DNA from 4 places in the Streptomyces sp. ITFR-16 genome. Region 4 is predicted to be linked to each of the others. Evidence: riboswitches for the same ligand, from Rfam matches in the RefSeq annotation. Region 4 holds a riboswitch; each other region holds the start of a gene.
The links. A riboswitch is a leader RNA that binds a small molecule or an ion and turns the genes downstream of it on or off. The one in region 4 is predicted to bind cobalamin.

Region 1 (7,072 bases), 5.0 Mb from region 4:
TCGGTGGCGGCCGAGAGCAGGGCTTCCAGCGAGACGGGGCCGCCCAGCCGGATGCCGGCGTACCAGTCGGGGGTGGGGATGTGCGGGAGCGAGAAGAGGAAGTGGTCGTGCGGGGTGATGCCGGTGGCGAACACGGCGCGGAACAGGACGCGGATCGCGACGACGGTGAGGGCGAGGCAGAGGTAGTACTTGAAGCCGCGCGCCCAGGGGGCTTCGGTGCGGCGGGCGGTGACGACGTATCCGAGGACCGCGAGGACGAGGAACAGCAGCAGCGGGTTGTTGGTGCGGCTCACGGCCGTGGCCAGGGCGAGCGCCCAGATCCACCAGGCGACCGGGTGCAGCGTCCTGGGCAGGCGTCGGCCGCCGGTGTCCGGCGCGTGGCCGGACACCGGTGCGGCCGATTCGGGAGCGGTGTCCGGCACCCGGGTCACTCCGTGCGGCGCCGGCGTACGGCCGCGTATACGGCCGCCCCGGCGACGAGCACGATCAGCGCCCCGCCGACGATCACCGGCACGCGGGAGCCCGCGTCGGCCTTCGCGTCGGCGGCCGGCTCGGCGTCGACCACCTTCTTTCCCGTGCCCGGGGCGCTGGGGGCCGGGCTGGGCGTGACGGTCCCGGACGGACTCGGTGACGGGGAGTCGGAGGCGCTGGGCGACGGGCTCGGGGACGGCTTCGCCCTGGCGGAGGCCGGCTCGGTGGGCGACGGTCTCTTCGGCTCGGACGGCTGGGGGCCGGTGTCGGTGCCCGGTGGCAGCTCGGGGGCGCGCTCGGTCGAGGCGGGCTTGCCCGCGTTGCCCTGCGCCCGGGTGTTGTGGGCGCGCAGCTGGTCCGGGGTGAGCGTGGGCCGGCCCTCGGTGCCGCCGATGTCGGTGCCGCCGAAGATCCACAGGTCGACGCTGCCCGGCTTCGGGCGGTAGAGCATGGCCCCGAGCTGGCTGTACTCCCAGGAATTGGCGCCCGGGTCGGCGTGCCAGTAGGACCAGTACGCGGAGGCGGGCGGCGTCAGGACGCAGTCGTCCTGCTGAGGGGTGGGGTACTGCTTGCCGCCCCGGTGGCCGCTGTAGCCGATCCGGCAGATGAACGCCGGGCCGTCGTGCCCGGTGCCGGTGGTGCGCCAGCCGCCCTGGTTGAGGAGTTCGTACCCGGTGGTGGGTGTGGTGCCGCAGGAGCGGTAGACGGGGCCGCCCCAGTGGCTGAAGTCGACCGCGAGCACGACGCCGGAGGTGGTGGTGCACCGGCCCATCGGCTGCGGATCGGCCGCCGCCGAGGAGGCGTTGGCCGTCAGCGCGGCAGCGGACAGCAGAAGGGCGGCCGCCGCTCGGACGGCCCTGCGCCATGCCGGGATGCTCATGCCCGCTCCCCTGCGGCGGCCCGGCGACGGCCCATGACGACCACGCGCCATCCGGCGCCGACGAGCAGGGCGGCGAAACCGGCGAGGGCGACGGCCTGCACACCGGTCGAGGCCAGTGCCCCTCCGCCGGAGCCGCCCGTGCCGGTGTCGGCGATGCCGCCCGTGCCGCCCGTCGAGTCGTCGGGGGTGACGATCTGCGGGGTGGAGGCGCCGGGGCTCGGGGTGGGCTGGGGTGCGGTGCCGGTGAGGCTGCGCTCCAGCGTGCCGAACGAGATGCCGGTCGCCCCGCCCACCGCCTGGGTGGAGGCGCGCAGATCCGATCCGCGCTGGCCTTCCTTCGCCACGTTGAACCCGCCGTCGCCGTTCTGCTGGCCGGCGAGGAACTTACGGGCCTTGGCGATCTCTGCGTCGTAGCGCTCGGCGTCCAGGGAGAGCCCCTGGACCGCGAGGGCGGCGGAGTTGACCGAGTCACCGGCTGCCCCGGGGAAGCCCCCGTCGGGCAGTTGCTTGCCCGCGATCCAGCCGAGCGCCTTGTCGACGGCCCGGTCCGCCTTCTCGCCGCCGGCGAGGTCCAGGGCCATCGCGGCGATGGCGGTGGAGTCGACGTCGGAGTCGCCCGTGGCGGGGATCAGGCTGGGCCAGGCACCGCTGCCGTGCTGGAGGCTCTCCAGGTACGCGATCGGGTCCTGGGCCGCCTTCTTCTCACCGGCTCTCAGCTGGGCCATGACCGCCAGCGACTGGGAGAAGACGGAAGGGGCGTAGGTGTAGGCGCCCTTGGCGGCGCAGCTGCGGTCCGGCGCCTTGCTCGGCGCGGCGCACACGGCCGCATCGAGTCCGGCGACGAGGTCCTTGCCGCCGAAGGCGCGGGGGTCGCGGCCCACGGCCTCGGCCAGCAGGGCGGCCTTGCCGATGGACCCGCCGAGCGCGTACTCGGTGCCGGTCCCGGTCCAGTCCTGGAGGGTTCTTCCTTCGCCGTCCTTGCCGCCCTTGTCGAGGAAGTCGACGATCCCGCGCAGCTTGTCGTTGTTCAGGCCGGTCGCCGCGAGCGCGTAGGCACCGTCGATGGTGAGGCCGAAGTCCGCGTGGCCCGAGCCGGTCCCCGCGACGTAGTACTGCCCCTGCTTCAGGTTGGCCGCGCTGGTGAGGTAGGCGACGCCCTTCTTCAGGTCGGGGCCTTCGCCGGCGGGGCGGGTCGGGGCGGTGGTGGGCGGCTTCGTCGTGGGCGGCCCGGTGGTGGGCGGGTCGGTCGGCCCGGACTCCTTCACCGTCAGGCGGACGAGGTCGGTCCCGGCGCCGGCGAGGACGGCGGGCGAGGTCGCGTACAGCGCCGGGTCGGTGGCGTCCTGCTCGAAGCCGAAGCCGCCGCCGTCCAGTTGCTCGCGCGAGAGCCAGGAGACGGCCGCGTCGGCCTGCGCGGTGTCGCCGAGTGCGCGCAGCGCCTGGGCGGCGTACGCGGTGGCGTGGACGCTGCCGGTGGCGGAACCGGTGTAGCCGGCGAAGGAACCGTTCTCGCTCTGTGCCTTCTTCAGGTACGTACGGGCCTTGGCGACGGCCGCGTCCCGGCCGCCGGCCTCCTTCAGGGCGAGCGCCACGAGACCGGTGGTGGCGGGGTCGCCGTCGCAGTACTCGTCGGGGCCGATCAGGATGCCGGTGACCCCGCCGTCGTCGCACTGGAGCTGGGTCAGCCGCTCGACGGCCGCGGCCGGGGGGACGGCGTCGGCGCGGAGCAGGGCCAGGACGGCGAGCGCCTGGCCGTCGCCGTAGGAGGCGTTGCGGAAGTCGCCCGGGGCGGTGCAGCCGGAGGTCGTCGGGCCGGTGGTGCAGACGTTGTCCACGAGGCCGGCGATCAGGTCGTGGCCGCCGAAGTGGCGCGGGTCGCCCTCCGTGGCCTCGGCCACCAGGGCGAGGCGGGCGGCGGCGGTCGCGTCCGGTGCCTGGCCCGCGCCCGAGGGGTAGGCGTAGTCGTCGGCGTGGGCGGCGAGGAAGGCGGTGACCTTGTCGAGGGTACCGCCGTGGCCGCCGGTGGCGGCGAGTGCGTAGGCCGCCTCGGTGGTCAGCAGGTAGTTGGGGGTGTCGGCGCCGTCGTCGACAACGCGTTCGCCGTCCTTGAGCGCGCTGTCGACCCAGGCCGAGGCGGCGGCGAGGTCGATCGCCCCCGGCGCGACGGTGGGGGTGTTCCCGGGGTCGGGGGTCCCCGTGCCGCCCTGGGCCCGCACCTCGTCCGGGGTGAAGGCCGGTTTGCCGGTGGTTCCGCCGATGTCGGTGCCGCCGAACACCCAGGCGTCGACATCGCCGTCCTTGGGCTTGCGGTCCATGGCCCCGTACTGGCTGTAGGTCCACTTGTTCTGGCCCGGCGAGGCGATCCAGTAGGACCAGTAGGCGGTGGCGGGCGGGGTGAGGACGCAGGATTCCTGGGCCGTCGTCGGGTACTGCGTGCCGGAGCCGAGGCCGATACGGCAGATGAAGGCGGGGCCGTCGTGCTGGGTGCCCTCGGTGGTGAACCCGGCCTCGTGGAGGAGTTCGTACCCGGTCGTCGGTGTCGTGTCGCAGCCGCGCTCGACCTTGCCGCCGAAGGGACCGAAGTCGACGGCGACGATCGCGCCCCTGCTGGCCGTGCAGTCCCCGAGGGGGTCGGCCGAGGCGGGGGTGACGGTGACGAGTGTCACGCACATGGCAAGCAGCAGGAACGCCGCGGATATCAGGGCCAGGAACGCACGGGCCCCCGCCTGTCGGTCTCTTCGCTGTGCCGTTGCGGTCCCCACCGCGGCCCCCTCGTCCTGGCGCCGCGAGGACAGGAACGTGGCAGAGGCGCCCGCACCCCAGAGGTCACCACGGGGTGGAGCTGTCGACCACGCCGTAGTCCGCGACGGCGTTTCTCGCTGCAGATCAGGGCCCAGGTAATCCGGCTCGCCCGGCGGATGCCGGGCCTACGGTTGCGGGTCAGCGCCGGATTTCGACCGGCTTCCCCTGGAACCTCGTGCTTATCAGGCGGATTGGAGCACGGTGCCGCACACGGCGTCAAGACGACGTGTGGCAGCGCGCGGAGGGCGGCGCGGGGGCTGCTGGCAGGACCGCACGGCCTGGGGTAGCGTCCTGGGCTGCCACATGGGGGAACCCGGTGAGAGGCCGGGGCTGACGCGCAACGGTGTGGAGCGGCGGGGACCGCTCCGAGCCCGAATGCCCATGGCGGCGGTGCACCACAGGAAGCCGGTCCACGCGTTCGGGCGGCGGCCCCTGCCACTGCTGCCCTGCCTTCGAGGCGGGACGCGGGGCCCGGCCGGCGCCCCTCATCACAGGAGCAGGCCATGCCCCGTACCCTCATCCCGACCCGTCTCGCCCTCACGGCGACCGTCTCCCTCGGGGCGCTCTGTCTGAGCGTCCTGCCGGCCGCGGCGACCGCCACGCCGGCCCAGATCGCCACCTCGAAGACGAACGGTGTCGCATACCTCAAGTCCCTTCAGGCGGCGGACGGTTCGTACGCCGGAGCGGGACTCTCCAACGAGTGGGCGTTCAGCGCGCTCGCCTCCGCCGGTACGGCGGCCGTCGACGTCACACCGGGCGGCGACGCCACGAAGAACGCGAGATCCGTCTACCGCGGTCTGCTCGCCACGGCGGGCTGGCCCTCGGCGACACCGGTGGTGACCGACTACGAACGCGCCACCCTCAACGCGTACGCGGCCGGCATCGACCCGGCCCGGGTCTCCGCCTCCCGCAACCTGATCGGCGACATCTACGGCTACTGGCAGACGGCGGAGCCGGGCTACTTCGGCCCTTCGGCCAACTTCAACGGCACCGTCTTCGCCGCGCTCGCCCTGGGCGGCGCGAAGACCCAGGCCGGAGCGCAGCGCATACCCCAGGCGCTGCGCTCCGCGCTGATCACCCGCATCCGCGCCAACCAGCACAACGACGGCGGCTGGAACTACAGCAAGGCCGAGGGCGACGCGGGCCAGCTCGGCAGCACGAGCGACATCGACATGACCGGTGCCGCGATGGCGGCGCTCTGCGTCTCCGGCGTGCCGAACACGGACACCGACATCACGCAGGCCAAGGCGTTCCTCAAGAGCAAACTGGTGCCCACGAGCGGCGCGTTCAACGCCATGTTCGGCGTCAACACCGACTCCAACGGCTGGGCCGTGTCCGGCCTGAACGCCTGTGGCATCAACCCGCAGACGGGCGACTTCCTGACCTCGGCGGGCAAGACCCCCGTCGACTTCCTGATCGCCCAGCAGTTCAACCCCGGCGGCGGATTCAAGTACCTGCCGAGCGACACCTCGCCGTCCGCCTACGCCTCCATCGACGGGCTGCGTGCGGTCGCGGGAGGGGGCTTCACCGCCACTCCCCCGGCGCCCGCCACCAGCGGCGCGCCGCAGTGGGTGGCGCAGTCCGCGTTCACGCCCGGCACCGCCACCAAGCTGGCCCTCACCGTGGACGACGGCACGGGCGGCCTGAAGGTGTGCTCCGTCTCCTTCACCCCGACCGGGACGACGACCACGCTCGGCGCGGTCCTCGACGCGGCGACGACGGCGGCGACCCCGTCGGGCTGTGTCAGCGGGGTGACGCCCTCCTCGGGCACCGGCACGATCACGGCCCTCAACGGCAAGGCCAACAGCGGGTCGAACACCTGGAAGGTCGGCGTGGACGGCTCGGCCTTCGCCGGCGCCGCCCGGAACAAGGTCATCAACGCGGGCGACACGATCGCCCTGCGCTGGGGCGCCTGACCTCGGCGTTCCCGTGCGGCGGCCGGCCCGCAGCGAGGCCGGCCGCCGCGCGGGGCGGTGCGTGCGCACCACGACATGACCTGCCGTCAAAGTGTCGTAACCTTCCGTTCCGTCGTGCTCGCTCTATGGTCGTGATGCGTCCGCAGGCGGTGCCTGCGGCAGCCCAGGGAACGAGGGAACCGTCCGCTTCCGTGGGCCCTTCAGCGACCGCATCGCCGTCACGAGCCCGTGGAGTGGTATGGCTACCGAGATCCCCGCCCGCGTCCCCGGCCCGCCGGCCTCCGCCGGCCGAGTGCTGCGCCGGTGGAAGATCTGGCTCGCTCCGGGCCTGCTCAGCATCCTGGTCACCCTGGTGCTGTCGCTGCTCTACATGGGCGGCATCCTCACGCCGGCCCGCAGCCTGGACCAGTTGCCGATCGCTCTGGTGAACGCGGACACCGGCGCTCCGCTGCCGGGCCAGCGGGAGAACCTGGGCACCCAGGTCAGCGCGGCGGTCGTCGCCTCCACCCCCGGCAAGCAGGTGCGGTGGCACCGGGTGAGCCGGGCGGAGGCGCAGCAGAAGCTGGCGGCGGGCAAGGTGTTCGGCGCGCTGGAGATCCCCGGCGACTTCACCGCGTCGGTGGGGCGGCTGACGACGGCCCGGGCGACGGTCCGGCCGACGATGACGGTGCTGACCAACCCGGGCGCGGGCAGCCTCGGTTCCTCCCTTGCGGCCCAGATCGCCCAGAAGGCCGCCCAGCAGTCGTCGCTGTCGATCGGGAAGCAGCTGACGAAGTCGGCCACGGCCGCCGGGGCGAACGCCACGACGCGTCTTCTCCTCACCGACCCGGTGGCGGTGAGCACGCGGGTGGGGCATCCGATCGGGGAACACACCGGTCTGGGGCTGAGCGCTTTCTACTACACGCTGCTGCTGGTGCTCGCCGGGTTCCTGAGCGCCAACATCGTGCACACCGGTGTCGACACCTCCCTCGGCTACGCGGACACCGAGATCGGCCCCTGGCAC
Region 2 (7,072 bases), 1.5 Mb from region 4:
GCCCATGTGACCGAGGCCGATGAATCCGATCGTGCGGCTGCTGTTCACCACGGCATCTCCTGTGGGGTTGTGGCCAGGTGGAGTCCGCCTTCGGCGGGCGGGGCGAAGTAGCGCGCCACGTCCGTGCCGGTGACCTCGGCCAGGGTGGCCGGTGCCCAGTGCGGGCTGCGGTCCTTGTCGATGACCTGGGCGCGGATGCCCTCGGCCAGGTCGTGGGAGGCGAGCGCGGCCGTGGAGACGCGGTACTCCTGTTCCAGGACGCGCTCCAGCGGGCCGAGCCGGCGGGCCCGGCGCAGTGCGGTGAGTGTGACCTTGAGGGCGGTGGGCGACCTGGCCGCGAGTGTGCCGGCCGCCGCTGCGGCCGCGCGCGATCCATGGGCGCGCAGCCGGGCGACGGTCTCCTCGACCGTGTCGGCCCCGTAGCAGGCGTCGATCCAGTCCCGGTGGTCCGCGAGTTCGCCGGGTGGCGGCTGCTGTACGTACGGGCCGAGGGCGTCGCGTACCGGCTTCGTGGTGAGGTCGGTCAGCAGCCGGGGCAGGTCGGCGGAGGGGACGAAGTGGTCGGCCAGTCCGCACAGCAGGGCGTCGGCCGCGCCGACGGGCGCCCCGGTCAGCCCGAGGTGGGTGCCGAGTTCGCCGGGGGCGAGGGCGAGCAGATAGGTGCCGCCGACGTCGGGGACGAAGCCGATGCCGGTCTCCGGCATCGCGACGCGCGAGCGCTCGGTGACGATGCGGACGCTGCCGTGCGCGGAGACACCGACGCCACCACCCATCACGATGCCGTCCATGACGGCCACATACGGCTTCGGGTAGCGGGCGATCCGGGCGTTGAGCCGGTACTCGTCCCGCCAGAAGCCGGCCGACGCGGTGCCGCCGGCGCGGGCGTCCTCGTAGATGGAGCGGATGTCGCCGCCCGCGCACAGTCCGCGCTCACCGGCCCCCGTGAGGATCACGGTCTCCACGGCCGGGTCGTGCTCCCAGGCGGTCAGCGCCTCGTCGATGCGGCGCACCATGCCGTGGGTGAGGGCGTTGAGCGCCCGGGGCCGGTTGAGGGTGAGGCGGGCGGCGCGGCCCTCGGTGCGGAGCAGTACGTGTTCCTCGTCGGCGGTCACCGGAACGCCTCCGTCAGGCCGCGGGCCACGATGACGCGCATGATCTCGTTGGTTCCTTCCAGGATCTGATGGACCCGCAGGTCACGGACGATCTTCTCGATGCCGTACTCGTTGACGTATCCGTAGCCCCCGTGGAGCTGCAGGGCCCGGTCGGCGACGGAGTAGCCGGTGTCGGTGGCGAAGCGCTTGGCCATCGCGCACAGCTGCGGGCCCTGGGGGTCCGCCCGGTCCAGGGCGGTGGCGGCCTGGTGGACCAGGGCGCGGGCGGCGGTGAGTTCGGTCGCCATGTCGGCGAGGCGGAACTGCAGCGCCTGCGCGTCCAGGAGCCGCGCGCCGAACGCCTCGCGGCCCGCGAGATGCGCGAGGCTCTTACTGAGGGCGCTGCGGGCGCCGCCCAGGGAGCAGGCGGCGATGCCGAGCCGGCCGCCGTTCAGCCCGCTCATCGCGATCCGGAAGCCGTCGCCCGTCCGGCCGAGCAGCCGGTCCTCGGGCAACCGGACCCCGTCCAGGACCACTTGGCGGGTGGGCTGGGCGTTCCACCCCATCTTCGCCTCGTTCGGGCCGAACGAGAGCCCGGGGTCGTCCCGGTCCACGAGGAACGCGGAGATCCCGTCGGGGCCCGCTCCCCCGGTGCGCGCCATGACCAGGTAGAGCTGGGAGGCGCCCGCCCCGGAGATGAACTGCTTCACGCCGGTCAGGACATAGGTGTCGCCGTCGCGGACGGCGCGGGTGCTGATCGCGGCCGCGTCCGAGCCGGCGCCCGGTTCGGTGAGGCAGTAGCTGGCGAGGTCGTCCATGGCGCACAGCCGGGGCAGCCACCGTGCGCGCTGGTCCGCGCCGCCGTAGGTGTCGAGCATCCAGGCGACCATGTTGTGGATGGAGAGATAGCCGGCGATGGAGGGGCAGCCGGAGGCCAGGGCCTCGAAGACGAGGACACCGTCGGCGCGGGAGAGTCCGCTGCCGCCGGACTCCTCCCGTACGTAGACGCCGCCGAGTCCGAGCCCGGCGGCCTTGCGCAGCACGTCGAGCGGGAAGTGTTTGTCGCGGTCCCACCGGACGGCATGGGGTGCCAGGTGGTCCTGGGCGAAGTCGAGGGTGGTCTCCACCAGGGCCTGCTGGTCCTCGGTGAGGGAGGTGAGAGTCATGGCGCTCATCCCATGGTGGGCAGGGTGAAGCTCGCGCCTTCCCTGGCGCCCGAGGGCCAGCGCGAGGTGACGGTCTTGGTGCGGGTGTAGAAGCGGATGGCGTCCGGGCCGTGCTGGTTCAGGTCGCCGAATCCGGACTGCTTCCAGCCGCCGAAGGTGTGATAGGCGACGGGGACCGGGATCGGGACGTTGACGCCGACCATGCCGGTGTCCACCCGGCGGGTGAAGTCGCGGGCGGTGTCGCCGTCCCGGGTGAAGATCGCGACCCCGTTTCCGTACGGGTGCTCGCTGGGCAGCCGCAGCGCCTCCTCGTAGCCGGCGGCCCGGACGACGCACAGGACGGGGCCGAAGATCTCCTCGCGGTAGATCCGCATCCGCGAGGTGACGCGGTCGAAGAGGGTCGCCCCGGCGAAGAAGCCGTCCTCGTGCCCAGGGAGGGTGAAGTCCCGCCCGTCCACGACGAGTTCGGCGCCCTCGGTGACGCCGATGTCCACATACCGCCGGACCCGCTCGACGGCGTCCCGGCTCACCAGGGGCCCGAAGTCGGCGTCCGGGTCGTCGGAGCGGCCGATCCGGAGGGTGGCGATGCGCTCCTTGAGCGCGGCGACGAGCCGGTCGGCGGTCTCCTCCCCGACGGGGACGGCGACGGAGATCGCCATGCAGCGCTCGCCGGCGGAGCCGTATCCGGCGCCGATCAGGGCGTCGGCGGCCTGGTCGAGGTCGGCGTCCGGCATCACGATCATGTGGTTCTTGGCGCCGCCGAAGCACTGGGCGCGCTTGCCGTGGGCGGCGGCGGTGGCATAGAGGTGCGCGGCGACGGGGGTGGAGCCGACGAAACCGAGCGCGCCCACCCTCGGGTCCTCCAGGAGTGTGTCGACCGCTTCCTTGCCGCCGTTGACGACGTTCAGCACGCCGGGCGGCAGACCGGCTTCCAGGAAGAGTTCGGCCAGCCGCAGCGGGACGGACGGGTCGCGCTCCGACGGCTTGAGGATGAAGGCGTTTCCGCAGGCGAGAGCGGGTGCCGCCTTCCAGAGCGGGATCATCGCGGGGAAGTTGAAGGGGGTGATCCCGGCGACCACACCGATCGGGGAGCGCAGCGAGTGCACGTCGATGCCGGTGCCGGCGTTGTCCGTGAACTCCCCCTTGAGCAGATGGGGAATCCCGGCGGCGAACTCGACGACTTCCAGGCCGCGTTGGATGTCCCCGTGCGCGTCGGCGACGGTCTTGCCGTGCTCCGACGACAGCAGGCGCGCCAGGGATTCGCGTTCCGCGTCGACGAGTTGGAGGAAGCGCAGCAGGACGCGGGCGCGCCGCTGGGGGTTCCACTGCCCCCACTCCCGCTGGGCGGTGACGGCGTCGGCGACGGCCGTCCCGGCGTCGGCGCGGCCCGCGAGCGGCACACGCGCCTGTACGGAACCGGTGTTGGGGTCGTGGATGTCGCCGAAGAGACCGGACGTACCGGCGGTGTGCTTCCCGCCGATGAAATGGGTGAGTTCACGGACCATGGGTGCCTGCTCTCGTCAGGTGGGATCCGGGGACGGCACGGCGAGCCGCCGGCCCGCGCGCAGAGAGGCGGGCGCGGTGCCGGGGAATGCCGTGGGACAGCGGACAGTGGGGCCGGAGGGCCTCGGAGGTCTACGGGCGCGCAGGGATGTGCGCGCGCCCCGCCGGATCACCAGGGTCGTGTGTGTGCGTACGGACCGGTGCCATGCGTGTCGTCTCCATCCTCGTGGAAAACACGGAACCGTCCGCGGCCGGTATCCTGACTCCCGGATCTCCGCGCGCCGCCCGCCTTCCCGGCAGTACCTCGCCAGTGGCGTGTGGATGGCAGCACACTCCCCGGTCACAGTGGCGGGACCGTGCCGGATTCACACCGGCTTCCCTGCACCGCGGACCTTGTCCCCCGAAGATATAGTTGGACGTCCTACTAAGTCCACCCCGCCACTCGCGACGCGTGGCAGCCGGGGCCCCGCCCCGCGCGGCCCACCCGGCGCCGGACCGGAAAGGCCGTGTACGCATGCGCATCCGCCCCGAAGCGGACCCGCTCGCCCCGGATCCGCACCGCGCCCTGCGGACGGCCACCGGGAGCAGCGCATGAGTACCGCCGCCCGGCATCTCCTCGTCATCGGGATCGGCGCCGGCGACCCCGACCACCTCACGCTCGGCGCCGTGCGCGCCATGCGCAGGGCCGATGTCTTCTTCGTACTCGGCAAGGGCCGGGAGAAATCCGCCCTCACCCGGTTGCGGCGGGACGTGCTCGATGAGCATCTCCCGGGGCCGTACCGCGTCGTCGAGGCCGAGGACCCCTGGCGCGACCGCCGCCAGGCATCGGACGCGGGATACACCGACGCCGTGCGCGACTGGCGCCGGCGCCGCGCCGACCTCTGCGCCCGGCTGATCCGCGAGGAGTTGGCGCCCGGACAGTGCGGGGCGTTCCTGGTGTGGGGCGACCCGTCGCTGTACGACAGTACGCTCGGCATCCTGGAGGACATCGGGGCCCGCGGGGAGGTGGACTTCACCTGCGAGGTGGTCCCCGGCATCAGCAGCGTCTCCGCCCTCGCCGCCCGCCACCGCATCACCCTCAACCGGGTCGGCCGCCCCGTCCACATCACCCCGGGGCGACGCCTCGCCGAGGGCCTTCCGCCCGACGACTCCGACATCGTCGTCATGCTCGACGCCCACGAGTCCTTCGGGCAGTTGGCGGGCAGCGGCGTCTGGATCCACTGGGGCGCCTACCTCGGCACGCCGGACGAAATCCTGATCGCCGGCCCCCTCGACGAGGTCGCCGACCGCATCCGGCACACACGCGCCGAGGCCCGCGCCGAACACGGCTGGATCATGGACACCTACCTGCTGCGGCGGCGCCCCGAAGGCCCGGACGCCTGACAGGCCCCACGCCCTTCTCCCCGTCCCGGTGGACACGCGGGCGGCCGGTGCCCGCTCGGGGCACCGGCCGCTCCATACCGTTGACGGCTCAGACCGTCTGCTTCTTCAGGGACGTCAGATGGGCGAAGACGACGACATTGGCCGAGTAGCCGTTCTTCTTGTTGAAGCGCCCGCCGCACGTCATGAGCCTGAGTTCCGGACGGCGGGTGGTCCCGTACACCTTGTCGTCCGGGAACTTGTCCTTCGTGTAGGTCTTGACCTCGTCGACGACGAAGACGGCGGTGACCCGGTCGGCCCGGGCGACCTTCACCGTGTCACCTCGGTGCAGCGCGTTGAGGTTGAGGAAGATCGCCGGTCCCGTCTCGGTGTCGCGGTGGCCGACGATGAGGGAGGTCCCCGCCTCACCGGGCGAGGGGCCGTCCTGGTACCAGCCCACCAGCTTCGGCCTGCTCAGCGGTGGGGCGCCGAGATGGCCCTTCTTGTCGAGCCCCAGACCGGTGACCGGGGCCTCGATGAAGATGGCGGGCACGGTGATCTTCACCGGGCGGGAGCGGGACAGGGGTGCGTGCGGAGCCACCTGCCGGGCCGGCTGGTCGCCGCCGCCCGCGGCGTCACCGCCGCGGGCGGCGGGCGAGTCCGAGCTCGCCCACACGATGCCGCTCACCAGCGCGGAGAGCACGCCCAGCGTCATCGTGAGGCGACATGCGCGGCTCGGCCCCCGCCGCCGCCGTCTGCTGCGGCCGTTATGCCTCGTTGCGGGCACGGCGGCGTGCGGCTCGGCGAACCATGATCAGCCCTGCGGCCCCGGCCGCTCCGGCGGCCAGCGCGGCGGTGGCGCCGACGTTCGAGTCGTTCTCGGAGCTGACGCTGTCCAGGTCCGGCACACCGCCGCCGCCGGCGGGCACCGCACCCGACGGACGGCTGTAACCGGACTCGGCACCCGAAGCGGACGAGTCACGGCCGCCGTTCTGCGAGCCGCCCGCACCGTTGGCGGGCTTCGAGCAGTCGACGCGGAAGCTCTTCTGCTTCGGGCCCGCCGGGACGATCCACACCAGCTGGTACGTGCCCTCGGGGAGCAGGTACTCCTGGCTGCGCGCCGAGCCGTTCACGAGCGGCAGCGTGCTCTGGAGGGTGTCGCCCGGGGGGACGGTCGGAGGCTGCGCGGTGATCGTCCAGGGCACGGCCGGGAACGACTCGAAGTTGCTGGCGGAGAGGACGAACTTGCAGACCTCGACGCCGTCACCACCGCGAGAGTTCCAGCCGACCGAGCGGATGTCGATGTCGCCGCTGTCGCCGGGGGCGGCGTAGGCGGTGGACGCGCCGGCCAGGGTGGCTCCGGCGACGGCTACCGCGGCGGCCACGGCGGCACCTGCGCGGACACTGCGGGAACGGACGGTAGCGGAAATGCGCATGACGAACTCCTTCAAGCCGGGATGATTGTCGTACGAATCAGGCGAACGCCTAAGAGATGCCATGAATCGGCAAATAAAGATCGCGTAACACTCTGAAAACGTCGCGCAAGTACCCTGAGTAGCCGATAGCACCCCGTAAAGGGGCACTCCAACAGAGGTAGGACAGGACAGGGCAGGACAGGACAGGGCGCGGAGCCTTGAGCGGGCGTCAGCTCAGGGCGCGGGGGCGGGTGCCCGGGACGCCTGGGTGCCTGGGGCGCCTGGGGCGCCGCCCCGAAGGCGCCGCGTCCGCTTCGGTTCGCCGGCGGCGGAACACCGGCCGGACCGGGCCCGACGCTCACTACAGTCCGGACTCATGACGACGATCACGACACGCACGGTCGAGTACCCGGCCGACGGTTTGACGATGGTCGGGCACCTCGCGCTCCCTGCCGGTGCCGACCGCCGGGCCGCGGTGCTGCTCGGACCCGAGGGCATGGGACTCGGCGATGTCGAGCGCCGCCGGGCCGACGCTCTC
Region 3 (7,072 bases), 5.1 Mb from region 4:
GCGAAGTAGTTGGCGATGCCGATCCGGGCCAGCGACCAGGCGGCGGAGTCCTGCTCGAAGTCCTCCGAGGCGAGCGCGGCGAGCCCGTCCCCGTACTCCAGAAGCGCGAGCTGGGTGGCCATCCGGAAGGCCTGCTGGCCGGGGCGCAGCCGGGCGGAGAGGTGCAGGACCCGGGCCGCCGGGTCGTAGTGGTGCAGGAGCCGGCCCGCGTCGGCGGCCAGGCGGACACCGTGGTGCTCGGTGAGACGGGCGGAGAGCGCGCGGACGACTTCGCCGGGGCGGACCCCGATCCCGGCGGCGAGTTCCTCGGCGGCGTGGTCGGCCTCGTCCAGGTAGTTCTGGCGCCGGTAGAAGAACTCGCGGATCTCCTCGTGCGCGGAGCGCGGTGTCGCCACCACTCCGCTCCCCCGGCCCTCGACGGTTTCGGAGAGCTGCTCGCTGAGGTGCTGGTTGCGCCGGCCGAGCTCCACCAGGACGGTCGCCACGGCGGGCATGCGCGAGGCCAGGTCAGCGAGGTCGGAGGCGGACACCCGGCCCGCGGTGACCTCGCCGGTGAGGGCGTCGCGCAGGTCGGCCACCAGCCGGCTGGTGTCCCGCTCGGAGAAGAAGCCGGGGTCGACGCCGAACTCCTCCGTCAGGCGCAGCAGTACGGGCACGGTCAGCGGCCGGGAGTCGTGCTCCATCTGGTTGAGGTAGCTGGGCGAGATGGCGAGGACCCGGGCCAGTTCGGCCTGGCTCATCCGCCGCTCCTCGCGCAGGCGTCGCAGCCGCGCCCCTGCGTACGTCTTGCTCATCCCTCGCTCCTGTCCCGCTGCGGCCGACGACCGCTCGCTCGTCATGCTAACCGCGAAGACCTTCGCCGGAGCATTAACAACCTTTGCATTTCCGCGCGGAAAGATGCGCAGAAGTTGGCAGACGTCCACGCTTGCTGGCACTGCGTGCCACTGCCAGAGTCGTACTGCGGCCCGCCGGACCCCGGCGGCCGGCCGGGGGCCCGGGACACGATTCATACCCTGACGTCGGAGTTCCCGGGCCTTTCGGCCCGCAGCCTCGGCAACATTGCCGCTGATTGCCCATCCATGGGACCGGCGGGCCGCACCCTCGGACATCACAGGCACTGAGTGCCATGCTGTTGGCATAGTTCACCACTGGGAGACGGTCATGACGCAGGCAGGGACGACACAGGAATCAGCCCAGGAGCTGGCCCGGCGATGGGCCACCGACCCCCGGTGGAAGGGCATCGAGCGCACCTACACCGCCGAGGACGTCGTCCGGCTCTCCGGCAGCGTCCGGGAGGAGCACACCCTGGCCCGCCGAGGCGCCGAGCGGCTGTGGCGCCGGCTGCACGAGCAGGACTACATCCACGCGCTCGGCGCCCTGACCGGTGGCCAGGCGGTGCAGCAGGTGAAGGCGGGGCTGCAGGCGATCTACCTGTCCGGATGGCAGGTGGCCGCCGACGCGAACCAGTCCGGGCACACCTATCCCGACCAGTCGCTCTACCCGGTCAACTCGGTGCCCCAGGTGGTCCGCCGTATCAACAACGCCCTGCTGCGCGCCGACCAGATCGCCACCGCCGAGGGCGGGAGCGACACCACCGACTGGCTGGCGCCGATCGTCGCGGACGCCGAGGCAGGCTTCGGCGGACCGCTCAACGCCTTCGAGCTGACCAAGGCGATGATCGCCGCGGGTGCGGCCGGCATCCACTACGAGGACCAGCTCGCCTCCGAGAAGAAGTGCGGCCACCTCGGCGGCAAGGTCCTCGTGCCCACCGCCCAGCACATCCGCACCCTGAACGCCGCCCGCCTCGCCGCCGACATCGCCGATGTGCCCACGCTCGTGGTGGCCCGCACCGACGCTCTCGCCGCGAACCTGCTGACCAGCGACGTCGACGAGCGCGACGCGCGGTTCGTCACCGGCGAGCGGACCGCCGAGGGCTTCTACCGGGTCGAGAACGGCATGGCGCCCGTCATCGCGCGCGGCCTCGCCTACGCCCCGTACGCCGACCTGATCTGGGTGGAGACCGGCACCCCGGACCTCGCCCAGGCGCGCGAGTTCGCCGAGGCGATCCACGCCGAGCACCCGGACCAGATGCTCGCGTACAACTGCTCGCCCTCCTTCAACTGGAAGGCGGCGCTGGACGACGACCAGATCGCGAAGTTCCAGCGCGAGCTGGGCGCGATGGGCTACCGCTTCCAGTTCATCACCCTGGCCGGCTTCCACTCGCTCAACCACGGCATGTTCGACCTGGCGCACGGCTACGCCGAGCACGGCATGACCGCGTATGTCGACCTCCAGGAGCGGGAGTTCGCCGCCCAGAAGGACGGGTTCACCGCGGTCAGGCACCAGCGCGAGGTCGGCACCGGCTACTTCGACCAGATCTCCACCGCCGTCAACCCGGCCTCCTCGACGACCGCGCTGACCGGGTCGACCGAGGAACAGCAGTTCCACTAGCCCCAAGCGTCCCTCACCCCCTTTCCACCGCCCCAGCGTCCAGGCCGGGCGCCCGGCCCCATCGTGCTCCGGCGCCCGGCCGCGCATGCCGAGGAGACCCGCATGCCTCTCTCCGCTCCGACCGCTCCCGCTCAGGTCCTCGGCGCTCCGGGTGACCGCCACGACGAGATCCTCACGCCCGCCGCCCTGGAGTTCGTCGCCCGACTCGTCGACGCCTTCGCGGACCGCCGCCCGGCCGTCCTGAAGGAGCGCCGCCGGGTGGCGGCCCGGCTGGCCTCCGGCTCGCCGTTCGACTTCTCCCTCGTCTCCGCGGGCATCCGCGCGGACGACTCCTGGCGGGTGGCGCCACCCGCGCCCGGGCTGACCGACCGGCGGGTGGAGATCACCGCGCCGCCGGAGCGCCGGACGGCCGTCGACGCGCTCAACTCGGGCGCGCAGGTGTGGATGGCCGACTTCGAGGACGCGACCGCGCCCACCTGGGACAACATCGTCGGCGGCCAGCTGACCCTGCTGGACGCCGCCGAGCGCAGGCTCGACTTCACCACCGCCGGGGGCAGGCGGTACCGGCTGGACGAGCGGACCGCGACCGTCGTCGTCCGTCCGCGCGGCTGGCATCTGCTCGAAGAGCATCTGCACATCGGCGGACGTCCCGCCCCGGCGGCCCTCGTCGACTTCGGGCTCTACTTCTTCCACTGCGCACAGCGGCAGATCGACGCGGGCCGGGGTCCGTACTTCTACCTGCCCAAGCTGGAGAACCGCGACGAGGCGCGGCTGTGGAACGACGTGTTCGTCCTCGCGCAGGAACTCCTCGGCATCCCGCGCGGCACCGTCCGCGCCACCGTCCTGATCGAGACCGTCACGGCCGCCGTCGCGATGGAGGAGATCCTCTACGAGCTGCGCGAGCACAGCGCCGGGCTCAACGCGGGCCGCTGGGACTACCTCTTCAGCCTCATCAAGACCTTCGGCCACCGCACGGACTTCCTGCTGCCCGACCGGGGCCAGGTCACCATGACCGCCCCCTTCATGCGCGCCTGCACCGAGCTGCTCGTGCGCACCTGCCACCGGCGGGGCGCGCACGCCATCGGCGGCATGGCCGCCCAGGTGCCGGGCGAGGACCCGGAGGCCCACCGGGCCACGCTCGCCGCGGTGCGTCTGGACAAGGAGCGCGAGGCCGAGGACGGCTTCGACGGCTCGTGGGTCGCCCACCCCGGACTCGTCCCGGTCTGCCGCGAGGTCTTCGACGGGGTGCTCGGATCGCGGCCGCACCAGATCGAACGCACCCGGAGCGACGTCGAGGTGACGGCGGCTCAGCTCATCTCGGTCCGGCGCGTCAGCGCGCCGCCCACGCCGGAAGGGGTGCGGACCAATGTCGCGGTGGCCGTGCGCTACTTCGCCGCCTGGCTGCGCGGTCAGGGTGCGGTCGCGCTGTACGGGGTGATGGAGGACGCCGCCACGGCCGAGATTGCCCGCGTCCAGATCTGGCAGTGGCTGCGCCACCGGGTCATCGAGCGAGGGACGGTGACGGAGCTGCTGGAGGACGAGCTCGCCGCCCTGGGCGCGGAGTACCCGTGGGCTCCTCTCGACGAGATCCGCGCGCTCTTCGAACGGACCGCCCTGGCCCGGGAACTGCCGGACTTCTTCACTGCGGACGCCTACACCCGTCATCTCGTGCACCGCCCGGAAGGACAGTCATGAACGGCGACATCCGACGCATCGGAGTGGTGGGCGGCGGGCAGATGGGTGCCGGGATCGCCGAGGTGTGTGCCCGCGCCGGCCTGGACACCGTCGTGTGCGAGGCGGATGCCACCGCCGCCCGGGCCGCCCGCGAACGTGTGGCCGTCTCCCTCGGACGCGCGGTGCGGCGGGGCAAGCTGGACCGGGTGAGCGCCGAGGACGCCCTCGCCCGGATGATCTTCACCGGCAGCCTGGACGACCTGGCCGACCGTCAGCTCGTCGTCGAGGCCGTCGTGGAGAACACCGAGGTGAAGACGGAGATCTTCGCGGCCCTCGACAAGATCGTCGAGGACCCCGGGGCCGTGCTCGCCACCAACACCTCCTCCATCCCCGTGATGCGGCTGGGCATGGCCACCGGGCGCGCCGACCGCGTGCTGGGACTGCACTTCTTCAACCCGGCCCCCGTCCTGCCCCTGGTGGAGGTGGTCTCCTCGCTGCACACCTCCGGGGAGGTCATCGCCTCCGTACGGCACTTCGCCGAGCACACCCTCGGCAAGACGGTCGTCCGGTCTCAGGACCGGGCGGGGTTCGTCGTCAACGCCCTGCTCATCCCCTACCTCCTCGCCGCGATCCGGATGGCGGAGTCGGGGTTCGCCACGGCCGCCGATGTGGACGCGGGCATGGAGCTGGGCTGCGCGCACCCGATGGGACCGCTGAAGCTCGCCGATCTGATCGGCCTGGACACGGTCGCCTCCATCGCCGCATCCCTCTACGACGAATTCAAGGAACCCCTGTACGCCCCGCCGCCGCTGCTCCAGCGCATGGTGGAGGCGGGGCTGCTGGGCCGCAAGAGCGGCCGGGGGTTCCACCTGTACGACCGGGGCTGAGGGGCCCGGGTCCACCGCCGGGCCGAGGGGCCCGCGGTGCTGTGGAGAGGGGCGTACGGCGGCAAGGGATCCGTCGTACGCCCCCTCGGCGTGCCCGGCCCCCGGCGTCTCATTCCATGTTCCGGAATGTGAACAGTGGCGTGGCGGGGGTGGCACACCCTCTAGGGTGGTCCGTGCAGCTGGTTCGCCCTGTCCGCCAGGCAGGAGCGTCGTAAGAGGGAACCCGGTGGGAATCCGGGACTGCCCCGCAGCGGTGAGTGGGAACGACCGCCGTCATCAGCACTGGATCCGCCCGGATCCGGGAAGCGACGGCCAGTAGGAGTCTGCCCCGGCAGACGTGCCCGCGAGTCCGAAGACCTGCCCGTTGCCCGCACACGACCATTCGTGTGCGGATATCCCGGTGACCTCGTGGGCGGGTCGGCGTACACATCAGACGGAGAGACCGCACCGTACGGGTGCCGGAATCCGTCCGGTTCGTCATCCCTTCGCGTCCGCGTCCCGTCCCGGGATGTTCAGGAGTCATCTCGCGAAGGAGATTTCCGTGACAGCGAAGCCCGCAGCCGCGGCAGCACGAGCCACCGTGTACGGCTACCCCCGCCAGGGTCCGAACCGGGAACTGAAGAAGGCCATCGAGGGCTACTGGAAGGGCCGGGTCACCGCCGACGCCCTCCGGGAGACGGCGGCCGGTCTGCGCCGCTCCCACTGGCGGCAGCTGGCCGACGCCGGTGTCCACGAGGTGCCCACCGGTGACTTCTCGTACTACGACCACGTCCTGGACACCAGCGTCATGGTCGGTGCGATCCCGCCCCGGCACCGCGAGGCCGTCGCCTCCGACGCGCTCGACGGGTACTTCGCGATGGCCCGCGGGACCCAGGACGTGGCTCCGCTGGAGATGACCAAGTGGTTCGACACCAACTACCACTACCTCGTCCCCGAACTCGGCCCGGACACCGTCTTCACCGCCGACTCCGCCAGGCAGGTCACCGAGCTGAGGGAAGCCCTCGCGCTCGGCCACACCGCCCGCCCGGTGCTCGTCGGCCCTGTCACGTATCTGCTGCTGGCCAAGCCCGCCCCCGGGGTGGCCGCCGACTTCGAACCGCTCACCCTGCTCGACCGGCTGCTGCCGGTCTACGCGGAGGTGCTCGCCGATCTGCGGGCCGCCGGCGCGGAGTGGGTACAGCTCGACGAGCCCGCCCTGGTCCAGGACCGGACGCCGGCCGAGCTGAACGCCGCCGCCCGCACCTACCGTGACCTCGGCGCGCTGACCGACCGTCCCAAGCTGCTCGTCGCCTCCTACTTCGACCGGCTCGGGGAGGCGCTGCCCGTCCTGGCGAAGGCCCCGGTCGAGGGCCTGGCGCTGGACTTCACCGACGAGGCGGCCGCCAACCTGGACGACCTCGCCGCCGTCGGCGGACTGCCCGGCAAGCGGCTCGTCGCCGGTGTGGTCAACGGCCGCAACATCTGGATCAACGACTACGAGAAGTCCCTGGCGACGCTCGCGACACTCCTCGGCCTCGCCGACCGGGTCGATGTGGCCGCCTCCTGCTCCCTGCTGCACGTCCCGCTGGACACCGCGCCCGAGAAGGACATCGACCCGCAGATCCTTCGCTGGCTGGCCTTCGCCAGGCAGAAGACCGCCGAGGTCGTCACGCTGGCCAGGGGGCTGGCCCAGGGCACCGGCGCGGTGACCGCCGAGATCGCCGCCAACCGCGCCGACCTCGCCTCCCGCGCCCACTCCCCGATCACCCGCGACCCTGCCGTGCGCGCCCGTGCCGCCGCGATCACCGACGCGGACGGCCGGCGTTCCCAGCCGTACAGCGAGCGCGCCGCCGCCCAGCGGGCGCACCTGCGGCTGCCGGTGCTGCCGACGACCACCATCGGCTCCTTCCCGCAGACCGGTGAACTGCGCACCGCCCGCGCCGACCTGCGGGCCGGCCGGATCGGCACAGCCGGTTACGAGGAGCGGATCAAGGCCGAGATCGGCGAGGTCATCTCGTTCCAGGAGAAGACCGGCATCGACGTCCTGGTGCACGGCGAGCCCGAGCGCAACGACATGGTGC
Region 4 (7,072 bases):
CGGCGGCGACCGAGGCGTCGAGCGTCTTCAGGAACGGCACGATGCCGTTGGAGTGGCCGTTGGTGCCGCGGATCAGCGAACCGCGGGCACGGATGCGGGAGTACGAGAGGCCGATGCCGCCGGCGTGCTTGGAGAGCCGCGCGACCTGGTGGTAGCGGTCGTAGATCGAGTCCAGCTCGTCCAGCGGCGAGTCCAGCAGATAGCAGGAGGACATCTGCGGGTGGCGGGTGCCGGAGTTGAAGAGCGTGGGGGAGGAGGGCAGGTAGTCCAGCCGGCTCATCAGCCCGTACAGCGCGGCGACCTCGCCGAGCGCGCGCTCGGATTCGTCCTCCGCGAGCCCGGCGGCGACCCGCAGCATGAAGTGCTGCGGGGTCTCGATGACCTGGCGGGTGTGCGGGTGGCGCAGCAGATAGCGGCTGTGCAGGGTGCGCAGGCCGAAGTAGCCGAAGCGGTCGTCGGCGCCGTCCGCGAGCGACTGCCCGATCAGCGCGTCCAGGGCCTGCGCGTGGAGCGTCACGAACGCGGCGGTGCGGTCCGCGATCAGGCCCTCACGGTGTCCGACGGCGACCGAGGCGGAGAACGACGTCGCGCCCTGCCCGGCCGCCTCGTCCGCGATGGTGCGGGTGAGGAGACGGGCGGCGAGCCGGGAGTACGCGGGGTCCTCGGAGATCAGGCCCGCGGCGGCCTCGGTGGCCAGCGAACACAGCTCGGCCTCGTCCGACCGGGCGTTGCGGCCGCGCAGGGCTGCGGCGGCGACGCGTCCGGGGTCGGTGTCGGGCAGATCGGCGGTGAGGTCGGTCAGGGTCCGCAGCAGTGCGGTGCCCGGTCCGTCCTTCGCGGGTCCGGCGGACCGGACCGCTTCGGCCTCGGCTGCTTCGGACTCGGCCGCTGAAACCGGATCGGCTGGCGCGATGGTCACGTGGTGCTCTCCCTCGCTCGGCTCGGGGCCGGCGGGGAGCGGGGGCAGCCGGGCGGAGCGGGACCCGGGCAGGGCAGCACTCCGTGCGGCGTCCACCGGCCCATCCGCGAGGCCCGGACGTCTGGGCATCCGGTTCGGTCGAGCCGGATGCGCTGTCGGCAGGTCCTCGGACTGACGGGTGCACAAAAGCACACCGAATACACCGTTGCGGGACAGTTCCGGATTCGCACCGGATTTCCCTGCGGCGACAGCGAGCACGAGCATACATGTGGGGGCCGCCGGATGCGGCAGCCCCCACATGTTGTGTCGTACGAGATCTCAGTGCGCGCTCACACCAGGGGCCGGAGCTCCAGGCGGTACGTCAGCAGCTTCAGGTCCTCGATCGGATTCCAGTCCCTCTCGGGGGTCCGGACGAAGCCGAGGCGCCCGTAGATTCTATGGGCACCGTGCATCGCCGGCTGCGTCGACAGGACGATCCCGGTGACGCCCGGGGTGGCTCGTGCGCGCTCGATACAGGCCCGTACCAGCGCCTCACCCGCTCCCGCTCCCCGGGCCTCGCGGGAGACCGCCAGCATCCGGAATTCGGCTTCGTCGGGCGCGGCGATGTCGCACCAGGGGTTGCCCGGCGGGGCGTAGGTCACCCCGCCCAGGACGCGGCCCCGCGTGTCGGCCGCCACCAGCACCTCGGCCTCGGCGGCCCGGCGGGGGACATCGCGCAGCTTCACCAGATACGGGTCGTCGGCGCCGAAGTCGAGGAGGCCGTCCCCGAGATAGGCCTCGGCGGTGATCTCGCCGAGGACCGTGTGCTCGGCGGGCTCGACCGGCCGGATCGTTATGTCCATGGGCGGAAGTCTGCCGCACGCCCGGGCCGGGCCCGCAAGCGATTTGCGCCGGCACTCCGAGCGCTTGGACGCGCGGACGGGCCGCCGCGCCCCCTCCGCGCGTGCGGAGGGGGCGCGACGGCCCGTCGCGGTGCCGTCAGTGGCCGCCCGGCGCACCCGCCGTGGCCGGCGGGAGCTCCGTCTGCACGCCCGGGTCGCCCGCGTCCGCGGTGTAGTCGCCCGGAGCGGTCTCGTCGACCCCGGCGGGCGCCTTCACGGCGTTCAGGACGAAGGTCAGGACCACGGTGACCACGATGTTCAGCACGAAGGCCGTCAGGCCGATGTAGCCGATCTCGCCGAGGCCCGGGATCTCCTTGGAGGACCCGCCGAAGTGCTTCTGGGTGGGGCTCGCGACCCCGTAGGCGGCGGCCGTCCCGTAGATCATGCCGACCGCCCAGCCGGCGAGCAGCGCCCAGCGGTGGAACCAGCGGGTGAACAGGCCGCCGACCAGGGCAGGCATCGTCTGGAGGATCCAGATCCCGCCGAGCAGCTGGAAGTTGATCGCGACCGTCTTGTCCATGGTGAGGACGAAGGCGAGCGCGCCGACCTTCACCAGCAGCGAGACCAGCTTGGAGACCTTGGTCTCCTGGGCGGGCGTCGCGTCGGGCTTCAGGAAGTCCTTGTAGATGTTGCGGGTGAACAGGTTCGCCGCGGCAATCGACATGATCGCGGCCGGCACCAGCGCGCCGATGCCGATGGCGGCGAAGGCCACCCCCGCGAACCAGTCGGGGAACATGTTCTCGAACAGCTGCGGGATGGCCAGCTGGCCGTTGTCCACCTTGACGCCGGCGGCGATCGCCATGAAGCCGAGCAGCGCGAGCAGGCCCAGCATCAGCGAGTACAGCGGCAGGATGGTGGTGTTGCGCCGGATCACCTCACGGCTGCGGCTGGAGAGCGTCGCCGTGATGGAGTGCGGATACATGAAGAGCGCCAGCGCGGAGCCCAGCGCCAGGGTGGCGTAACCCCACTGGCCCGCCTCGGCGGGTGCGAGGGCGCCGGTCGGCTTGCCGCCCGGCGGGCCCGCGAATTTGTCCTGCGCGGCGGCGAAGATGTCGTCGAAGCCGCCGAGCTTGATCGGGATGTAGATGATCGCCACGGCGATGACCAGGTAGATCAGTCCGTCCTTGACGAACGCGATCAGCGCGGGAGCGCGCAGCCCGGAGGAGTACGTGTACGCGGCGAGCACCGCGAACGCGATCAGCAGCGGCAGGTCCTTGACGAACCAGTTGGTGTTCTCGCCGCCGCCGACGCCCATCACGTCCAGCACGGCCTGGATGCCGACGAGCTGGAGCGCGATGTACGGCATGGTGGCGAGGATGCCGGTGACCGCGACGGCCAGTGAGAGCCCCTTGGAGCCGAAGCGGCCGCGGACGAAGTCCGAGGTGGTGACGTAGCCGTGCTTGTGCGACACCGACCACAGGCGCGGCAGGAAGGTGAAGATCAGCGGGTACACCAGGATGGTGTAGGGCACCGCGAAGAAGCCGGCCGCGCCCGCCGCGTAGATCGCCGCGGGTACGGCGACGAAGGTGTACGCGGTGTAGAGGTCGCCGCCGAGCAGGAACCAGGTGACCCAGGTGCCGAACGACCGGCCGCCGAGGCCCCATTCGTCGAGGCTGGCCTCGTTCTCGGCCTTGCGCCAGCGCGCGGCCATGAAGCCGATGACCGTGACGGCCAGGAAGAAGAAGATGAAGACGCCGAGCGCGACGCCGTTCACGCCGTCCTTCATGCCGACGCACCCCCCTTGCGGGCGCGCTGGTCACGCTGCCACAGCTTGTACGCGATCATCGTGAGCGCGGTCGAGATGAGCACCCAGAGCATCTGGTACCAGTAGAAGAACGGGATGCCGATGAACGTCGGGTCGATCTTCGCGTACGAACTCACCCAGAGCATCGCCACGAACGGCGCGATGAGGCAGAGGGCGATGACCACCCGCACCGGTGTGACGGTGGGTGGCTTTCCTTCTGGGTCTGCTGGCATGGCGGCGACTCCGTCCCCTCGCTGATCACCTGGTGTAATGCGCACGAAATCTAGGCGAGGGTCCCGGCCAGCGTCACCCCCTGTCCGCATTGCGGTCCGGCAACGGTCGTGAGACGTCGGACAGATAGCCGAAATAAGGTCACACGTCGGGAAGTTGGTCCAGACCAATGGTCGTTCCGGGGGCTCCCCGGGGCAGCGAAAAGCCCCCGGGCGGGGCCTCGGGGGCTGTTCACGTGCGGTGACGGGGCGGTCAGTCCAGCGGGCGCTTCAGACGGGCCACGAACTTGTAGCGGTCGCCCCGGTAGACCGAGCGCACCCACTCGACCGGCTCGCCCTGCTCGTCCAGCGAGTGCCGCGACAGCATCAGCATCGGCAGGCCCACGTCCGTGCCGAGCAGTCCGGCCTCGCGCGGGGTGGCCAGGGAGGTCTCGATGGTCTCCTCGGCCTCGGCCAGCCGTACGTCGTACACCTCGGCGAGGGCCGTGTAGAGCGAGGTGTACTTCACCAGCGAACGCCGCAGCGCGGGGAAGCGCTTGGCCGACAGGTGCGTGGTCTCGATGGCCATCGGCTCGCCGCTCGCCAGCCGGAGCCGCTCGATCCGCAGCACGCGTCCCCCCGCGCTGATGTCGAGCAGTCCGGCGAGCGTGTCGTCGGCGGTGACGTAGCCGATGTCCAGGAGCTGGGAGGTCGGTTCCAGGCCCTGGGCGCGCATGTCCTCGGTGTACGAGGTGAGTTGCAGGGCCTGCGAGACCTTCGGCTTGGCGACGAAGGTGCCCTTGCCCTGGATGCGCTCCAGCCGGCCCTCGACCACCAGCTCCTGGAGCGCCTGGCGCACGGTGGTGCGCGAGGTGTCGAACTCGGCGGCCAGGGTCCGTTCGGGGGGCACCGGGGTGCCCGGCGGCATGGTGTCCGTCATGTCGAGGAGATGTCGCTTCAGCCGGTAGTACTTCGGGACGCGCGCGGTGCGTGTACCCGCCCCCGTCTCGGTCTCCGAACTGCCCCCGTCGGCACCCATGGCCCGCCTTCCCGACTGCTGCGTTGCTGCCGTCACCGGCTCCTCCGTCTGTCGCGGCTCACATGGTGGCACGGTCCGGTCACGGCTCGTCGCCCTCCCTCAGGTGTCGGTCCTATAACGGACGCGAGTGCACTTCTTATACACCCTTGACACCCCTAAAGGTCTAGGCCAAGCTCCCGGTACTGGTCTAAACCATTAAAGACCAGGTCCCAGCCCCACGGGCAGTACCCGTCGTATGAGGTTGTGCGACGGACGGCGTTCTCGGGTGGTGGGGGGATTTTTCTTGCATCCCTGAGGAGGGTGTCGTGAAGCGCGGACTCATCGCGGCCATTGGTGTCGTAGCTCTCATGGCCGGTGCCACTGCCTGTGGCTCGGACGACAAGACCGACAGCAGCAGCAAGAAGGCCGGCCCGGACAGCTACAAGGGCCAGACGCTGACCGTCTGGGCCATGGACGGCTCCACGCCTCCCGGCTGGACCAAGGGTCTCACCGCCGCCTTCGAGAAGAAGACCGGCGCCAAGCTGAAGTTCGAGACCCAGAAGTGGGACGGCATTCAGCAGAAGATCACGACCGCCCTCTCGGAGTCGACCCCGCCGGACGTCATCGAGGTCGGCAACACCCAGACCCCCGCGTACGCGGCCACCGGTGGCCTCGCCGACCTGAGCGACCTGAAGACGGAGATCGGCGGCGACTGGGTCGACGCCCTGAACAAGTCCTCGGTCTTCGACGGCAAGCAGTACGCCGCCCCGTGGTACTTCGCCAACCGCGTCGTCATCTACAACAAGAAGGTCTGGGCCGACGCCGGCATCAAGGACACCCCGAAGACGCGCGACGAGTTCTTCAAGGACCTCGACGCCATCAAGGCGAAGGGCAAGGCCGAGCCGATCTACCTGCCCGGCCAGAACTGGTACTTCTTCGACGGTCTGACCATCGGACAGGGCGCGGACCTGGTGAAGAAGGAAGGCGACAAGTACGTCTCCAACCTCGCCGACCCCAAGGTCACCGCGGCCATGGAGCTGTACAAGAAGTACCAGTCCTACTCCAAGGCCCCCAAGGACAAGGACGAGGCCACCCCGCAGCAGGCCGACGTCTTCGCCAAGGGCAACGTCGGTGCCTTCATCGGCATGGGCTGGGAGGCCGGCACGGCCATCGCCGCCAACAAGAAGATCGAGGGCGACATCGGCTACTTCACCATTCCGGGTGAGACCGCCGAGAAGCCCGAGGGTGTCTTCCTCGGTGGCTCCAACTTCGCGGTCGCCGCGGGCAGCAAGAAGCAGGAGCTCGCCAAGGAGTTCCTGAAGCTCGCCCTGTCGGACGAGTTCGAGGGCCAGCTGGCCAAGGAGAACGGCGTCATCCCGAACAAGGAGTCGCTCAACTCCAACCTGACCGGCAACGGCGCCGCCGAGGCCGCGGCCCCGGCCGCCGCCGGTGGTGGCACCACCCCGCTCATCCCCGAGTGGGCCGCCGTCGAGAACGCGCCGAACCCGATCAAGAGCTACATGACCGCGGTTCTGAACGGAAAGTCCCCGGCCGACGCCGCCAAGTCGGTCGAGGGCGAGATCAACAAGCGCCTCTCGCAGAAGAACTGACCCGCCGGCGCCGGGGGGCGGGCATCCACCGTCCCCCGGCGCCCCCGCGTGACTCGACCGTACGGCCCAAGAAGAGATGGCGAGCATGTCAGTGCAGACCGAACAAGTGGACTCGGTCCCGGCAGCCGGTGTCCGCAAGGATGACGCGCCTCCCGCCGGCCCCGTCGCACCGCGAACGAAGCGGGGCGGCGCCTCGGCCCCGTATCTGCTCCTCCTGCCCGCGCTGCTCGCCACGGCGGTGCTCCTCGGGTATCCGCTGGTCAAGAACGGCATGCTGTCGTTCCAGAACCTCAACCCGCGTCAGCTGATCCTCCACCTGACCGAGTGGAACGGCTTCGACAACTACCAGGAGATCCTCGGCGGATCGGACTTCTGGCGGGTCGTCGGGCGGTCGATCGTCTTCACCGCTGCCAACGTTGTCCTGATCATGGTGCTCGGCCTGCTGATCGGCCTGCTGCTCGCGCGGCTGGGCAAGAGGATGCGGCTGCTGCTCATGCTGGGCCTCGTGCTCGCGTGGGCCATGCCGATGATCGCGGCCACCACGGTCTACCAGTGGCTGTTCGCCCAGCGGTTCGGCGTCGTCAACTACGTGCTCGACAGCCTCGGCTGGCACTCGATGGCCGACTACAACTGGCTCAGCACCCAGTTCTCCACCTTCTCGCTGGTCACCCTGGTGATCGTCTGGCAGTCC

Region 1: linked by a shared signal. The riboswitch ahead of RLT58_RS34045 (prenyltransferase/squalene oxidase repeat-containing protein) and the one ahead of RLT58_RS11605 (ribonucleoside-diphosphate reductase subunit alpha) in region 4 are both predicted to bind cobalamin.
Region 2: linked by a shared signal. The riboswitch ahead of RLT58_RS05260 (CoA-acylating methylmalonate-semialdehyde dehydrogenase) and the one ahead of RLT58_RS11605 (ribonucleoside-diphosphate reductase subunit alpha) in region 4 are both predicted to bind cobalamin.
Region 3: linked by a shared signal. The riboswitch ahead of metE (5-methyltetrahydropteroyltriglutamate--homocysteine S-methyltransferase) and the one ahead of RLT58_RS11605 (ribonucleoside-diphosphate reductase subunit alpha) in region 4 are both predicted to bind cobalamin.

Annotation. Positions count from the first base shown of each region.
Region 1 is NZ_CP134609.1:7,690,706-7,697,777, reverse strand. It holds gene RLT58_RS34055 (energy-coupling factor transporter transmembrane component T) at 1-422, opposite strand, end outside; gene RLT58_RS34050 (hypothetical protein) at 428-1,351, opposite strand; gene RLT58_RS34045 (prenyltransferase/squalene oxidase repeat-containing protein) at 1,348-4,023, opposite strand; cobalamin riboswitch at 4,230-4,358, opposite strand; cobalamin riboswitch at 4,457-4,534, shown strand; gene RLT58_RS34040 (prenyltransferase/squalene oxidase repeat-containing protein) at 4,657-6,069, shown strand; gene RLT58_RS34035 (YhgE/Pip domain-containing protein) at 6,308-7,072, shown strand, end outside.
Region 2 is NZ_CP134609.1:1,151,162-1,158,233, forward strand. It holds gene mmsB (3-hydroxyisobutyrate dehydrogenase) at 1-51, opposite strand, end outside; gene RLT58_RS05250 (enoyl-CoA hydratase/isomerase family protein) at 45-1,112, opposite strand; gene RLT58_RS05255 (acyl-CoA dehydrogenase family protein) at 1,109-2,257, opposite strand; gene RLT58_RS05260 (CoA-acylating methylmalonate-semialdehyde dehydrogenase) at 2,263-3,762, opposite strand; cobalamin riboswitch at 3,992-4,171, opposite strand; gene cobF (precorrin-6A synthase (deacetylating)) at 4,352-5,143, shown strand; gene RLT58_RS05270 (class F sortase) at 5,232-5,834, opposite strand; gene RLT58_RS05275 (hypothetical protein) at 5,887-6,555, opposite strand; gene RLT58_RS05280 (dienelactone hydrolase family protein) at 6,911-7,072, shown strand, end outside.
Region 3 is NZ_CP134609.1:7,701,882-7,708,953, reverse strand. It holds gene RLT58_RS34090 (short-chain fatty acyl-CoA regulator family protein) at 1-794, opposite strand, end outside; gene aceA (isocitrate lyase) at 1,162-2,451, shown strand; gene aceB (malate synthase A) at 2,554-4,146, shown strand; gene RLT58_RS34075 (3-hydroxybutyryl-CoA dehydrogenase) at 4,143-5,012, shown strand; cobalamin riboswitch at 5,176-5,392, shown strand; gene metE (5-methyltetrahydropteroyltriglutamate--homocysteine S-methyltransferase) at 5,554-7,072, shown strand, end outside.
Region 4 is NZ_CP134609.1:2,641,481-2,648,552, reverse strand. It holds gene RLT58_RS11605 (ribonucleoside-diphosphate reductase subunit alpha) at 1-919, opposite strand, end outside; cobalamin riboswitch at 1,059-1,196, opposite strand; gene RLT58_RS11600 (GNAT family N-acetyltransferase) at 1,249-1,761, opposite strand; gene mctP (monocarboxylate uptake permease MctP) at 1,898-3,526, opposite strand; gene RLT58_RS11590 (DUF3311 domain-containing protein) at 3,523-3,777, opposite strand; gene RLT58_RS11585 (GntR family transcriptional regulator) at 4,028-4,792, opposite strand; gene RLT58_RS11580 (extracellular solute-binding protein) at 5,098-6,381, shown strand; gene RLT58_RS11575 (carbohydrate ABC transporter permease) at 6,467-7,072, shown strand, end outside.